DNA from 2 places in the Castellaniella sp. UC4447_H14 genome. Region 1 is predicted to be linked to the other one. Evidence: predicted binding sites of a transcription regulator. Region 1 holds the regulator's gene; the other holds the start of a gene.
The links. The regulator FliA, encoded in region 1, starts transcription of late flagellar genes. The targets are predictions, from matches to a motif close to CTAAAGTTTNNNNNNNNNNNGCCGNTA.

Region 1 (7,411 bases):
CCCGGGTGGCCTACCTGGACTACCCTACCCAGGAACGCGCCGCCAACCTGAGCGATGCGGAAGCCGAGCGCAAGACCGCCATCTTCATGCGCTACATGAAGCACGATCCGCACTATTGTCCGGATGCCGCCCGTTGTTCCGAAGTCCGTGGCCCCGAGGCCAAGTGGGTCTGGCGGCAATACACCGTCAGCAACAGCCGCGTCACGGCGACGGCGGTACGGTAGCTCCCGGAACGCCGGCCAGGACGGCCTCGTCGTCCGGGCCCAGGGAGCCAGCCCGTCGCGCAGCTTCGATCAGGTCGGGGCGGCGCACCACAGTCAGCTCGAGAGACTGTCGGCGGCGCCAAGCCGCAATATGAGCATGGTGACCTGACAGCAGGGGCGCCGGCACAGACGTTCCAGCCCATGTCTCGGGCCGCGTGTAGTGGGGGCTGTCAAGCAGCCCATCCAGGGTCGGGCTGAACGAGTCCTGAACGGCCGACTCGGCGTCATGCAGCGCCCCCGGCAACAATCGCACGACGCTATCGATCAGGACCATGGCCCCCAGCTCGCCGCCGGACAGCACGAAATCCCCCAAGGAAATCTGCTGGTCCACACAGCGATCGATGAAGCGTTGGTCGATCCCCTCGTAGCGGCCACAGACGAGGATGGCCCCCGAATGGCTTGCCCACGCTTGTGCTCGTTGCTGCGTGTGCACGTCCCCTACCGGGGACAACAGCACCACAGGAGGCGGCCGGTCCTCAGGATCGGCTCCCGCGCGCAGTCGGGCCTCGCGCGCAGCGGCAACGGCCCGCGACAACGGCTCGGCCATCATGACCATCCCAGGTCCGCCCCCGTAAGGCCTGTCGTCCACCGTCCGGTGGACATCCTGAGTGAAATCGCGGGGGTTCCAGGTCACCAGAGACCATAGGCCGTGAGCATGCGCCCGTCCGCTGATTCCGGAATCGCGCACGGCGACGAACATCTCGGGAAACAGAGTAATCAGGTCGAAGCGCATGAGCATTCAGAATTCGGCCGGCCAGTCGCTATCGATGCGCCGAGCCTGCAGGTCGACATGCTGGATATGGGCCGCCACGAACGGGACGAGAACATGGCGGGGCCGCCCCCGAGAATCGGACCGGGCTCCGAACGCCCCCGAGTCCGTCAGATCACCTCGGGCTACCTGCAATACGGCATGGGCGCCATTATCGAAAACCTCATCCACTTGGCCCAGCAGTACGGGGCAACCGTCTTCCGAGCCATAGAAGAGGCACCCGATGAGGTCCACCCAATAGTACTCGCCCTCGGCGGGGGCCGGAAACGATGCCCGGGGAACCCCGATCGTCCGGCCTCGCAGGGCCTGCGCGCCGTCTCGGTCAGCCACGCCGTCGATCTGGGCCAGGAGGTGGGTGCCACCCGTCTTGCACGCCACCACCTGGACAGCGCGCGGCATGGCGTCAGCCGCGCTGGGCATCAGCCACCAGGTCTTGGCAGACGCCAAGGCATCCCCGTGACGCGAATAGGGCTGAATCTTCAACCAACCGCGCACGCCGTGAGCACCTGCCACCCGGCCGACCGCAACCAGATCGCTGGGCGAGGCAGCGCTTGCGCCGGCGGGCTCTGCCATGAAGAAAGGCGAAGCCGTCAGGCCGTCGCCGAAACCGTGGCGGAGAATTCCTTGACCAGACGATCGACCGTGCCCGAGGGCTGCGCGCCGTTATCCACCCAGTACTTCACGCGATCCAGGGCGATGCGAAGCTTTTCCTGGCCCTCGGCTGCGACGGGATTGTAGAAGCCCACACGTTCGATGAAGCGCCCATCGCGGCGATTGCGCGAATCCGCGGCAACGACATTGTAAAAGGGGCGCTTCTTCGAGCCACCGCGAGCCAGACGAATCACAACCATGAAGAGTTCCTTGAAAATGCTGTAAAAAACAAAGGATTCTAGCATCCGACCCACTGAGCCGCAACGACTGCGGCGAACAATGAGCGGGACACTCCGAAAAACAACAAGGCGCTGCAACCGTGGAGGAGTGCACATTCCGAACGCTCGGCCGAACCGGTCCTGCCGTGCGGGCCACCCCGGTACGATCTTTCGGCCCGATCAACGGCGGCGGATGTAGTGCATCAGCGCGGCACCATCCTCCAGAGGACGCTGGGCCAGCAGTCCATTGCCCGTCTGCCGGCAAAACGCCTCAAAGTCACCCGCCGCATGAGGATCTGTCGTCAGGACTGACAACACCTGCCCGCTTTCGAGCGCGGCCAGCGCTTTCTTGGCCCGCAGGATCGGCAACGGGCAGTTCAGGCCGCGTGCATCGACGTGCTGGTCGGCCTGCGGCAGCCCGGAGGCAAGCTCCGTCATGCCGACCCCAGCCGATCAGCCAGCCAGGCAGGCACGGCGGCGATGGCGCCGTCCAGCGCGCCCACATCCGAACCGCCGCCCATCGCCATGTCGGGGCGGCCACCGCCCTTGCCGCCGACCTGGGCCGCCACCGACCCCACTAGGTCGCCGGCCCTGACTTTGGAGGAGAGTTCGGGGCTTACCCCCGCCACCAGGCTGATCTTGTCGTCGGTAACCGCAGCCAAAAGAATGACGGCGGAGGACAGCCGGGACTTCAGTTGATCGACCATTCCGCGCAGCGCCTTGGGATCGACGCCGTTGAGGCGCTGTGTCAGGAGCTTGACACCCGCCACGTCGACGACCTGGCTGGCCAGATCAGCGCCTGCGGCGGCCGTCAGCTTGTCCTGCAGGCGCTCACGCTCGTGCTCGCTCTCGCGCAGTTGCTGCTGCAGCGCAAGCACCCGCTCGGGGACGCTGTCCGATTGTGTCTTCAGCAGAGCGGCCGCATGCAGCAGCACATCCTGGGTCTGCTGCACCCACGCCACCGCATTGCGGCCCGTGATGGCCTCGACCCGACGGATGCCGGCAGCCACGCCGCCTTCGGATACGATCTTGAACAAGCCGATGTCTCCGGTACGCGCCACGTGCGTACCGCCGCACAGCTCGCGCGAAAAGCCGATATCCAGGACCCGCACCACGTCGCCGTATTTCTCGCCGAAAAGCGCCATGGCACCGCCCGCGACAGCCTGGTCGTAAGGCATCTGCTGAGCCTGCACGGGCTGATTGGACAGGATCTGATCGTTCACGATCGCCTCCACACGCGCAATCTGCTCAGGCGTCAGGGGGGCATCATGCGCAAAGTCGAAGCGGGTCTTCTCCGGATCGACCAGCGAGCCACGCTGACGCACATGGTCTCCCAGCACCTGGCGCAAAGCCTTGTGCATGAGGTGCGTGGCCGAGTGATTCCGCATGGTGTCGGCGCGCCGCTGGGCATCGACCCTCGCGTCCAGCGTATCGCCCACCGACAGGGTTCCCTCGACCAAGGTGCCGTGGTGGCCGAATACATGGCTCTGAATCTTGTGCGTATCGGCGACCTGGAACCGCGCCGCCGCGCTTGCCAGCACGCCGGTATCGCCCACCTGCCCCCCCGACTCGGCGTAGAACGGCGTCGCATCCAGCACCACCACCGCATCCTGGCCCTGGACGACCGCAGGTACCGAAGTGCCATCGACGTACAACGCCGTCACGGCCGCCGAGCCGTCCAGGCGTTCGTAGCCATCGAACCGCGTCTGTACGCCCTCATAATCCAGCCCGGCCGCCGCCTTGAATTTGCCCGCCGCACGCGCCTGCTCGCGCTGCCGGGCCATCGACCGTTCGAAGCCTTCGAGATCGACCTGGATGTTGCGCTCGCGGCAGATATCGGCGGTCAGGTCCACCGGGAAGCCGTAGGTGTCGTAGAGCGTGAAAAGCGTCTGACCGCCCAGAGGCTGCCCCGCCGGCAACGCAGCCAGGGACGACTCCAGAATGCGCATGCCGTTTTCCAGCGTCTCGCCGAAACGCTCTTCTTCCTGGCGCAGCACCTGTTCCACGCGCGATTGCTGCGCGGCGAGTTCCGGGTAGGCCGCCCCCATCTGGTCGACCACATCGGCCACCAGGCGGTAGAAAAATACCCCCTTCTGACCCAGTTTGTGACCATGGCGCAGGGCTCGGCGGATGATGCGGCGCAGCACATAACCCCGTCCTTCGTTGCCCGGGATCACACCGTCGACCACTAGGAAGCTGCAGGCACGGATGTGATCCGCAATGACCTTCAGGGAATTGTCGGACAGGTCCTGTACGCCGGTCTCGCGCGCTGCCGCACGGATCAGATGCTGAAACAGGTCGATGTCGTAGTTGGAATGCACATGCTGCAGCACTGCGGCAATGCGCTCCAGCCCCATGCCGGTGTCCACGCAGGGCTTGGGCAGCGGATGCATCACGCCCTGGGCGTCGCGCTCGAACTGCATGAACACCAGATTCCAGATCTCGATGTAGCGATCACCGTCTTCTTCCGGCGATCCCGGAGGCCCGCCCCAGATGTCAGCACCGTGGTCGTAAAAAATTTCGGAACACGGGCCACATGGCCCCGTATCGGCCATCTGCCAGAAGTTGTCGGAGGCATAGCGGGCGCCCTTGTTGTCGCCGATGCGGATGATACGCTCGGCCGGCACACCCACGGTCCCTTCCCAGATCTCGTAGGCCTCGTCGTCGTCCTGGTAGACCGTGACCCAGAGCTTTTCCTTTGGCAGCCCGAAGACCTCGGTCAGCAAGGTCCAGGCGAAAACGATGGCATCGCGCTTGAAATAATCGCCGAAGCTGAAGTTGCCCAGCATTTCGAAGAAAGTATGGTGCCTGGCGGTATACCCGACGTTTTCAAGGTCGTTATGCTTGCCGCCCGCGCGCACACAACGCTGCGCGGTGGTCGCGCGGCGATAGGCGCGCGTGTCCTTGCCGGTGAACACGTCCTTGAACTGCACCATGCCCGCGTTGGTGAACAGCAGCGTGGGGTCGTTGGCCGGCACCAGCGGCGACGACGGCACGATCTGGTGCCCCTGGGATTCAAAAAAAGACAGAAACTTTTGACGAATTTCGGCGGTTTTCATTCTGGGATTCGCAACAGGGGAAATACCAACGGGGCATTATAGAATGGCTTTCTGCGTCACAGACGCGGGCCGGCAGGCCCAAAGGCGGGTCCGCCGGCGGCCAAGTCCCTCTCGCCGCCTTCGACGCACCGCGCTTCAAGCCGTGGCGGCTTCTTCAATCATGGCTTCGATGGCGGGATAGAACTCCCGATTCTCGCGCACCATGCGCTGATAGACATCTTTCAACACCGTGTTGGCCTCCTCACGAAAGGCCTCGGGCTGGCGAGTCAACCGGGTGGCATTGGTCCAGCGGCGCGCAAAACTGATGAAAGCGGTCGCGATCCCCTTCATGTCGCCCTGATAGGTTCGGCTCATCACCGCCATGCGCGGGTCGCCGCTGCGTTCCACCGACGGGTACAGGATGCGATCTTCGATCGCCAGGTGCTGGGTCACCACCTGGGACAGTGCCTTGAGTTCGTTGGCGATGTCCACCGCATGGTCCACGATCCCCTTGTGCGCCAGCGAGCGCAAGGTCTCGATGCCGACAATGATTTTGACGTGATGGTCCTTGAAACGATCGATATTCATGACGAGATTTCCTCTTCAGCGAAAGCGCGGCGGCGTTTGCCGGTTAAGATGCATTCTAAATAGATCTTTTAAGACCAGCAAACCGCTTTCCGGCCGGATGCCGGCGCTACATCAGGTGTTCGTAGTTGCCCGCGCTGCCCTCTGCTGCCCACGAATGCTCCGCCAGCCAGGTTCGGATGCGGGCAATGGCCTGGGAGCGCAGCTGGGAGACACGACCTTCGGTGACTTGCAGCACGGCCGCCACCTCCTTCTGGTTGAGGTCCTGTTCGAACTGCAGCGAGAGCAAGAGCTTCTCGCGTTCCGGCAGGCTCTCGATGGCGCGGATCAATGCGGCCCGCAAGCTGTCGCGCATGAGCCAGTCCAGCGGATTCGACGACGCATCGGCGGCCATGCCGTCGATGACGGACTCGGCCCCGCCCTCTTCGCGGTGCTGGGCAAGATCCTCATACATCAGGATCTGGACGCCGCGCGCTTCTTCGAGCAGGGTTTGGTAAGCCGCCAGATCCAGACCCATGTCTTCGGCAATTTCGGATTCGGTCGCCGGACGCATCAGCCTGTGATTGAGCGTTCGGATGCTGGCTTCGATGCTGCGCGCCTTGGCTCGCACGCTGCGCGGCAGCCAGTCCTGACTGCGCAACTCGTCCAGCATGGCGCCGCGAATACGCGTGACGGCGTATGTCTCGAACTGCGCATCGGCGCGCTCCTGATATCGGCGCACCGCGTCCAGCAGCCCCATCATGCCGGCTTGCATCAAGTCGTCCAGCTCCACGCTGGCTGGCAATTTGCCAATCAGCGCCAGCGCCTGGCGGCGCACCAGAGGTGCATATTGTCCAATGAGCTGGTCCTCGGACAGAGGCATCGCGCGATCCGTGATACAGGAGAGACGCCGTCAGTATGCACCATGCGCGCCTCTGCATTCCGGGGAGCAGACGCGGGTTCCCCCACGATTTTCACCGACTGGCATCCCGCTCGACCCGGATAATGTTCAAGAATAGACGCGGCTCCCCACTAAAGTTTTACACCCGTCGGCCGTTATGGCTGGGCGAGAGGCATAGACCTGGGTGCGGGCACGATGCGCCCGTCCGATCGAGAACGAGCAAATTCACAGAGGTTCGCGCATGATTCAACCCATCGGCAGTTCACTGACGTCCGTCGGCCTCGGCCAGGCGTCGCCGCTTCTGGACCGACCCGGCACGCAGCCCCAGCCCACGCCACCCGCCGTGCCCGCACAGGGTGCTTTGCAGGATCATTCGTCTCAGGCGGGCCTCGGTCTGGATAATCGGGACATCCCCCAATATCCGGGGGCCCCGAAATCTTCCCTGGAAAAGGCGCTGGAGTCGGTCAACGAGAACCTGAAAGCCTGGTCCACCGGGATGCGTTTCGACATGGACAAGGACGCGCAGCGCCTCGTGATATCCATCGTCGACACCTCGACCGGAAAAGTGCTCCGCACCATCCCGTCCGAGGCGGTCCTCCAGGCCGCCAAAATGATCGTCACGCTTCAGGGGTCCGGGGTGGACACCCGAGCCTGACACACTTGCCAGACGCCACCACACAGAGAACCGCCGATGCCAACCATACAATCCCTGGGCATGTCCGGACTGCCGCTCGACAGTCTGCTCACCAGCCTGCAGAACAACGAAAATCTGGCGCTGCAGGCCATCCAGAGTCGCCAGACCGCGGCCCAGGCCAAGCTGTCGGCATACGGGAAGCTGCAGGCGGCTGTGTCGGCTTTCCAGGTAGCGGCGCAGGTGGTCGCCAAGTCCGATAGCTACGGCGCGATCACCTCGGCAACCGCTTCGGACGCCATTTCAGCCACGACGACTACCACGGCGATCCCCGGTCAATACGCCATCCAGGTCGACCAGCTCGCCACGTCCCAGA
Region 2 (7,411 bases), 290 kb from region 1:
TGGACCGACAGGAATTCGGCCGCGCCATAGACGCGATTGAGCACCACGCCCCCATACCACGGCCAGATCGCGATATCCGCAATGGTGTATTCGTCACCGGCGATGAACGGATGATCGGCCAGGCGCCGGTTCAGCACGTCCAGTTCGCGTTTGACTTCCATCGCGAAGCGGTCGATCGCATATTCGATCTTGAACGGCGCGTAGTTATAGAAGTGTCCGAAACCCCCGCCCAGATACGGCGCGCTGCCGACCTGCCAGAACAGCCAGGACAGGCACTCCGTGCGTCCCGGCAGGTCTTTGGGCAGGAAAGCCCCGAACTTCTCCGCCAGGTAGAGGAGGATGGAACCCGATTCAAAGATACGAACGGGTTGCGGTCCGCCGCGGTCCACCATGGCGGGGATCTTGGAATTCGGATTCACCCCCACAAAGCCGCTGCCGAATTGATCGCCCTCGCCGATGCGAATCAGCCAGGCGTCATACTCCGCCCCGGCATGGCCCGCCGCCAGCAGCTCCTCGAGCAGAATGGTGACTTTCTGGCCGTTGGGCGTGGCCTGCGAATATAGTTGCAGCGGATGCTTGCCCACCGGCAGCACCTTGTCGTGAGTAGGCCCGGCGATCGGCCGGTTGACGCTGGCAAACCGGCCGCCATTGGGCTTGTCCCAGGTCCAGACTTTAGGCGGTACGTATTGGGCAGGATGGGTCATGTTGCTCCTTCGAACCATGGCGAAAGCCGGCCCGCCGCGCCCGTTTTGCGGCCAGCGCCCAGCCTCCGGATCCGTTCATCGGTCATTCAATAGTGTGGGGGACGTTCGTTGGCCAAAGGCGCCGAGGCGGGATCGGACCCCATGAGCTGCTGCCGGCGAACGTCAGCCAGCTCGCGCGTCAGTGCATCCAGATGCTCCTGCTGCCTGAAGATCGTCCGGTTCAGGTCGTCGAGCAGATCCTCGGCCAGCGCGAGCTTCGATTCCAGCGTCACCAGCCGCGCTTCCAGCGTTGTTGCGTCATGAGTCATGCCGTCAAGCATACCTCAACGGTGCGCGCTGGATTTCGCGCCGAGTCGCCCGACACGCTGCCGGGGCGAACCCGCCTCAGCGAGGTCCAACCGTGCCACGCCGCACCCGCCCCGCCGGGTGCAGCTTCAGCGGGGCTTGGCCGCCGCGCGCCGCTGAAGGGACTTTTGCAGCCACCACAGCAGCCGCACCGCCAGCAATGCCGCAAGAATCCAGGCTGAAACACGGGGCTCCAGATAGTCGTTCTTGCCCGCGCGCATCCAGAAAAAATGCCAGACCGACAGGATCGCCGCCGGGTAGATCAGCCAGTGCAGGCGCGTCCACCAACGGCCCAGCCTGCGCATCCAGCCATGGGTGGAGGTCAGCGCCAGCGGTATCAGGCACAGCACCGCCAGCGCCCCGATGCCGATGAAGGCCCGCTGCCACAGGTCGGTCCACATGGCGGCAGGATCTCCACCCCGGTCCCAGATCGCCCAGGCGATCACGTGCAGCACTGTGTAGAAAAATGCGTAGAGGCCGAGCTTGCGACGGTGCCGCAACAGGCCATTCCAGCCCGTCAGTCGCCGGATGGGCGTCACCATCAGCACGATCAGCAGCAGAATGAGTGCCCAGTCACCCGACGACCACGTCAGGAACAGCGGCGGATTGACCGTCAACTCGTCCGAAAAACCCAGCACAATCCAGCGCAGCAGCGGGAACAGGCCGATCAGATGAATGCACAGCCCGAGCCGCCAGTCCGCACCGCCGCGTCCGCCCGAACCCGGCCGCGCGGCACGCGGTCGTCCGCCCGGCGCCGGGCTGCGGCGAGGAGCCGGTATCGCCCCGTTCATGTCCCGATCGACCACGTGGATCCTTCAGAATCTTCAGACCTTCAGAAATTGCGCCGCAGGTCCATTCCCTTGTACAGCTCCGAGACGGCATCGGCGTACCCGTTGAACGGCTGCGTCGGAAGTCGGGCCGCGAAGAATCCCGAACCAATGCGACGCTCCGTCGCCTGACTCCATCGGGGGTGCGGCACCGCCGGATTCACGTTGGCATAGAAACCATACTCCTGGGGCGCCGCGCGCATCCAGCTCGTTTCCGGCTGCGTGTCCTGCAAATGGATGCGCACCAGCGCCTTGCCCGACTTGAACCCGTATTTCCACGGGATGATGACACGCACCGGGGCACCGTTCTGCGCCGGCAGCTCGCGTCCGTAGACACCGAACGTCAGCAAGGTCAGCGGATGCATGGCCTCGTCCATGCGCAGGCCCTCTGTATAGGGCCAGTCCAGGATGCCTTCACTCACGCCCGGCATGTTCTTGGGCTGCAAGGCGGTGGTGAACACCACGTACTTGGCATCGCCCGTCGGCTCCACGTGCGAGAGCAGGTGCGACAGCGAATAACCGGTCCATGGAATCACCATGGACCAGGCCTCCACGCAGCGCAGGCGATACACGCGCTCCTGCAGCGGCGCGAGTTTGCGCAAATCATCGAGATCCAGTGTCATCGGCTTGCGCACCGCGCCGTCGATCTGCACCGTCCAGGGCTTGAGCTGCATGCGCCCGGCGTACTCCGACGGATCGCCTTTGCCCGTTCCGAATTCGTAGAAATTGTTGTAGGTGGTGATGTCCTTCCAGGTGTTCACCGCCTCGACCGTGGGCCAGCGGGTATCTTTGGTCGCCGGAAGCACCGGCCCCACAGGCCCCGGATCAGCCGCAGCCCGCGTCAGCGCCGGAGCGCCCAGTGCCAGCGGCGCGAGCGCGGCGCCCTGCATGAATCGCCGACGGGCCCGCCACACGGACTCCGGCGTAATGTCCGAGGGCGATAGGCCAATATCCCAAATCCTGCGCATGATGCACCTCCGGTGTCCATGCTACTGCCAGGGGCTTTGCGGGGGAAGCATCCCCACCCTAAAGTTCGCGCCCCCTCCTCCGTTAACGAGGCTGAACAGGAGGTCACTCGGTTTGTCGTCCTGGGCAAAAAGCGCGAGATCCTCGCCATAAACACTTAGGAGTCTTTCATGGCTGTCATCAACACAAACTATTTGTCCCTGGTCGCCCAGGGCAATTTGAACAAATCCCAGTCGGCCCTGGGTACCGCCATCGAGCGCCTGTCCTCCGGCCTGCGCATCAACAGCGCCAAGGACGACGCTGCGGGCCAGGCAATCGCCAACCGCTTCAGCGCAAACATCACGGGCCTGACCCAGGCCTCGCGCAACGCCAACGACGGGATCTCCATCGCGCAAACGACGGAAGGTTCGTTGAACGAAATCAACAACAACCTGCAACGCATCCGCGAACTGTCGGTACAGGCCGCCAACAGCACTAACTCGCCGTCCGACCTGAAGTCCATCCAGGACGAAATCACCCAGCGCCTGGGCGAAATCGACCGCGTGTCGGCGCAGACGCAGTTCAACGGCGTGAAGGTGCTGGCCAAGACGGGAAACCTCTCGATTCAAGTGGGTTCCAACGACAGCGAAACCATCAATATCAACCTGAAAGAGATCACCTCCAAGACCCTGGGGCTGGGCAAGCTCAACATGCAGAGCCAGATGGTCAGCGTGGACGACCAGGGAAAGAGCAACTTCACTTCCGTGGCGAATCCGTTTGCAGCCCAGACGTTCTCGGCTGTAAGCAGCACCTGGATTGCGGCCGCAAGCGCTCGTTGGACCCAATTCGACTATAAGACCAACGGCTCGACCGGCGCTTATAGTGCGTTCGTTGTCGGTAACGACAACCAGCTGTATGCGCAGCACACAACATCTGGAGGTTCCGTCGTCTACTATGCCGCGACATACGACGCCACCAGCGACAAGATCACAGTGAGCGCGGCGGCGGCTACTATTACGAGCACCAGCATCAATACTTCCGCCACACAGTTCTACACGAGCGGAAGCGGCGTCGTGGCCATTGGGCAGGCGACTCTCGCCAAGATTGTCACCACCCCGCCCACGGTCAGTACCGTGTACATGGTCAACAACTCTGCCGGCGTACCGACAAACTACTACGTACAGACGACCAGCGGAACCTATTATCAGGCCTCCCTGAATTACGGCACGGGCAGTCTGACGCTCGACATGACGACGGGCTCCAGCACCGCTCCGACCGGCGGTTCTGCTGGGGTGTCCATCACGGCGACGAGCGTTCTGTCCAGTATCGGTACGGCGGCAGTCATGCTCAATTTCAGCGCCGTGACCTACTCGGGTACGAACACGCTGGTGAAGAACAGCGCGGGCGACTACTACGTCAAGAACGTCAATGGCGGCACCTCCGCTTACTACGCAGCGAATGCGCCTACATCATCGGGCAAGGTGACTGTGGCTTCCGGTACGACCGCACTGGTGCAGAACTGGGATATGTCCGCCGTGAATTCGGCGCTGGGCGGTACAAACACCTTGGTCAAATACAACGGTGCGGGTGCGGCTTCAGGCCAGTACTTCATCCAGCACGTGTCCGGATCGGGCAGCACGGCAACGACGTCGTACTATGCAGCGGCCGCCAATTCCACGACCGGAGTTATCACTCTGACGCCGGACGCCGGCGCTTCTGGTTCGGCTACCCCGACGGCGGTAGTGGTTGATCCGCTGAAAGCCATCGACGCCGCACTGTCCCAAGTGGACCAGATGCGTAGTGGGCTGGGTGCTGTGCAGAACCGGTTCGAATCGACGATCGCCAATCTGGGCAACACCGTCACCAACCTGACGGCCGCTCGTTCCCGCATCCAGGATGCGGACTACGCGACGGAAGTCTCGAACATGACGCGTGCTCAGATCCTGCAACAGGCCGGTACCGCAGTGCTGGCACAAGCCAACCAGGTTCCGCAAACGGTGCTGAGCCTGCTGCGGTAATCGTTCCAGGCGGGGCGGCTCAACAGCAGCGTTGAGCCGCGCCACGCTGTGACGCGCTTTTCGAGCGGCCCCGGCTCCTGTCGGGGCCGCTTTCTTTTGCCGCAAAGCAGGCAATAGCACGCCTCGCAAATGCGGAAACTGGCCCGATAAGCAGCGTCACCTTCTCCCGTCGTGTGGCACCCAAGACCGGCATAATGAAATCCCGGAAAATCAGGAAAGATCAAGATGGCTGAGCTGGTCACTCCAGGAAGCGACGCCTCCAAGGAGCGCTTTCAGTGGTCCTTTCAGGGGCGGATCATGGCGCTGGACAACGGCGCTTCATTCGTTTCCAGTGCTGGCTTCCGAACCTATATGGATCTGGGCAGCTTTGCGGTGGTCGCGCTCGATCCGGGCGGCCGTCTTGCCCAGCGCACAGACCTTCAAGACCTGACCCAGGTTCAGATCGTTGCAGGGTCCACCCTTGGAAACGGGGAAACCGTTACCTTCTTCGCCTGCCTGGACAACGCACTGAGCGGTACGCTCGAACCTCTGCCGGCCAGTCTCGCTTCCACGCGGGGGCCCGGGAATCTCGGCGTGGGCCCGGTGCTGGCGCGGATCCCGATCGGGAGCCAACGGCTCGACGACATCACGAGCGACTCGACCTGCGACTGGCTCATTCTCGACGCGCTCAATGACAACGTGGCCATTCTGGAAAATGCGTCCAGAGCGCTGGCCGACACACTTCTGGTCGAAGTGGACGTTCCCTTTCAACCCGTCCGCGCGGGTCAGTCCGAATTCGGGTCCGTGTGCGGGACAATGACCTACAACGGCTTCCGTTTCTGTTGCTTCCATGGGTTCCGGATGACAAGCCGCTTCCCTACGGATCTCGATCTGGAAAAGACCCGGTCCAGTGAGATGCAGGCTGGAAGGGCCCTCTTCATGCCGACGGATGAACGACTGGCGACGATGTCAGTCAATCAATTGCAGAAGCTCTCCTTCCTGCTGCATACCGTCTATGGACTGCCGGATCTGGCGTTCCATGTACTGGCACAGTGCGACGCCGACTTGGCAAAGCAATATCTCGTGGCCGAAGGCTATCTCTGGCCGGTTGATAACGATGAAGGCGAATTCACGCTCACCGAAGCTTACAGTCCGGACATATGGAAAAAGTAGCCGCACCCATGGCGGAACGTGAATATAGAGGCCAGTACAGATCATGAGCAAGAACGCAGGAACTCCCCTCGCTTCGCAACTAATATCGAACAATCGTAGTTCCCCGAAGCTTCAGGCAATCTCCAAGGCCGCCGAATCGCACGAGAACGGCCGGATTGAAGAAGCGCTGACCCTTCTGGCGGAAGCAGAAAAAACCTGGCCTGACGACCTGCAGATCCCCTTTCTGATCGGCAAATATCTGGCCGACAAGGGCGCAACGAAGTCCGGAATCGACAGATTGGAATCCGTCCTTGCGCGCAATGAAGCACATTTGCCCAGTCTGATTGCACTGGGCAACATTCACTTGAAGCACGGTGGGATCACAAGAGCAAACCCGTATATCCAAAGAGCGCTGCAGACCGCTCCCAAGGACCCCGCCTCGCATTGTGCGATGGCCGCATTGCAGCAGCGTATCGGCAATCTTCCGGAAGCAGTGGAGCAGTACCGTACCAGTCTCGAGCTTCAGCTCAAATCGAAAGCCGATACACCCGAGCCCCCAAAAAAGGCGGCGTTCCACACCGATGACGCGGAGGGATTGCTGTGGAGGACTCTGGCGTTGATGGCGAAAAACGGCGTGCATATGTTCCCGGCATTCGGAACCCTGCTGGGGCTCATTCGCAATGGCGGGCTGCTCAAGCACGACAAGGACGTAGATACCGGCATTCCATTTTCGGAAATGCCACGTGCGATCGCCATCCTGCAACGGCACGGATGGAGAGAGGTCCACCATTCATTCGGTCTCATGAACCCTCGTGCGATGGTCAACGGCGCCGCGGGGATCAGTATGGACATCAGCGGCTTCGTGGTCGACGCGGACACTGGCAAGGCCCTGACGGCTGGCGCCTGGATGCCGGGTCTTCCCAAAGAATGGAACATGATCTTCGAATTCAGCCACATTCACCTCGAAAAGCGGCCGACGCCGGACGGTACCCATCAAATCTGGTTCATGACTGAACCAGAAGAATGGCTGGAGACAATCTACGGCGACTGGAAGACCCCCGACAAGAACTTCGACACCATGGTGGCCGCCCACAATATCCGCTCGTTTTCACTGCTCGCGAAGTGCTACGGCTACTCGCGCATATTCTCAAACTGGACGGAAGGCAAGATCGTCAGGGCCCGGGTGCTCGCCCAACACATACTCGCACGCGATCCGTCCGACCATTTGATGCAGAAAGTGGTTTCCCGGCTGAATCATAAGATTCTGTCCTGACCACAGGGATCATAAACATGTCGCGCGTCGTCATTACCTACGGCACCTTTGATCTGTTTCACATAGGGCATCTGAATCTTCTCGAAAGGCTCTCAGCCCTTGGAGATCGCCTCATTGTGGGTGTATCCACCGACGAATTCAACGAAGGCAAGGGGAAACACACGGTGA

Region 2: the regulator FliA is predicted to act here: its motif matches at 2,903-2,929, upstream of ACVCMJ_RS05645 (flagellin N-terminal helical domain-containing protein).

The regions. Positions count from the first base shown of each region.
Region 1 covers NZ_CM129666.1:865,934-873,344, forward strand. Annotated here, with positions in the region: gene ACVCMJ_RS04215 (PIG-L family deacetylase) at 1-224, shown strand, start outside; gene trmD (tRNA (guanosine(37)-N1)-methyltransferase TrmD) at 202-996, opposite strand; gene rimM (ribosome maturation factor RimM) at 1,003-1,605, opposite strand; gene rpsP (30S ribosomal protein S16) at 1,623-1,883, opposite strand; gene ACVCMJ_RS04235 (sulfurtransferase TusA family protein) at 2,082-2,339, opposite strand; gene alaS (alanine--tRNA ligase) at 2,336-4,960, opposite strand; gene ACVCMJ_RS04245 (hemerythrin domain-containing protein) at 5,096-5,527, opposite strand; gene ACVCMJ_RS04250 (RNA polymerase sigma factor FliA) at 5,634-6,386, opposite strand; gene ACVCMJ_RS04255 (flagellar protein FlaG) at 6,646-7,059, shown strand; gene fliD (flagellar filament capping protein FliD) at 7,096-7,411, shown strand, end outside.
Region 2 covers NZ_CM129666.1:1,152,429-1,159,839, forward strand. Annotated here, with positions in the region: gene yghU (glutathione-dependent disulfide-bond oxidoreductase) at 1-704, opposite strand, end outside; gene ACVCMJ_RS05630 (SlyX family protein) at 791-1,012, opposite strand; gene ACVCMJ_RS05635 (sulfite oxidase heme-binding subunit YedZ) at 1,139-1,840, opposite strand; gene msrP (protein-methionine-sulfoxide reductase catalytic subunit MsrP) at 1,882-2,844, opposite strand; gene ACVCMJ_RS05645 (flagellin N-terminal helical domain-containing protein) at 3,013-4,839, shown strand; gene ACVCMJ_RS05650 (hypothetical protein) at 5,065-5,991, shown strand; gene ACVCMJ_RS05655 (tetratricopeptide repeat protein) at 6,035-7,243, shown strand; gene ACVCMJ_RS05660 (adenylyltransferase/cytidyltransferase family protein) at 7,261-7,411, shown strand, end outside.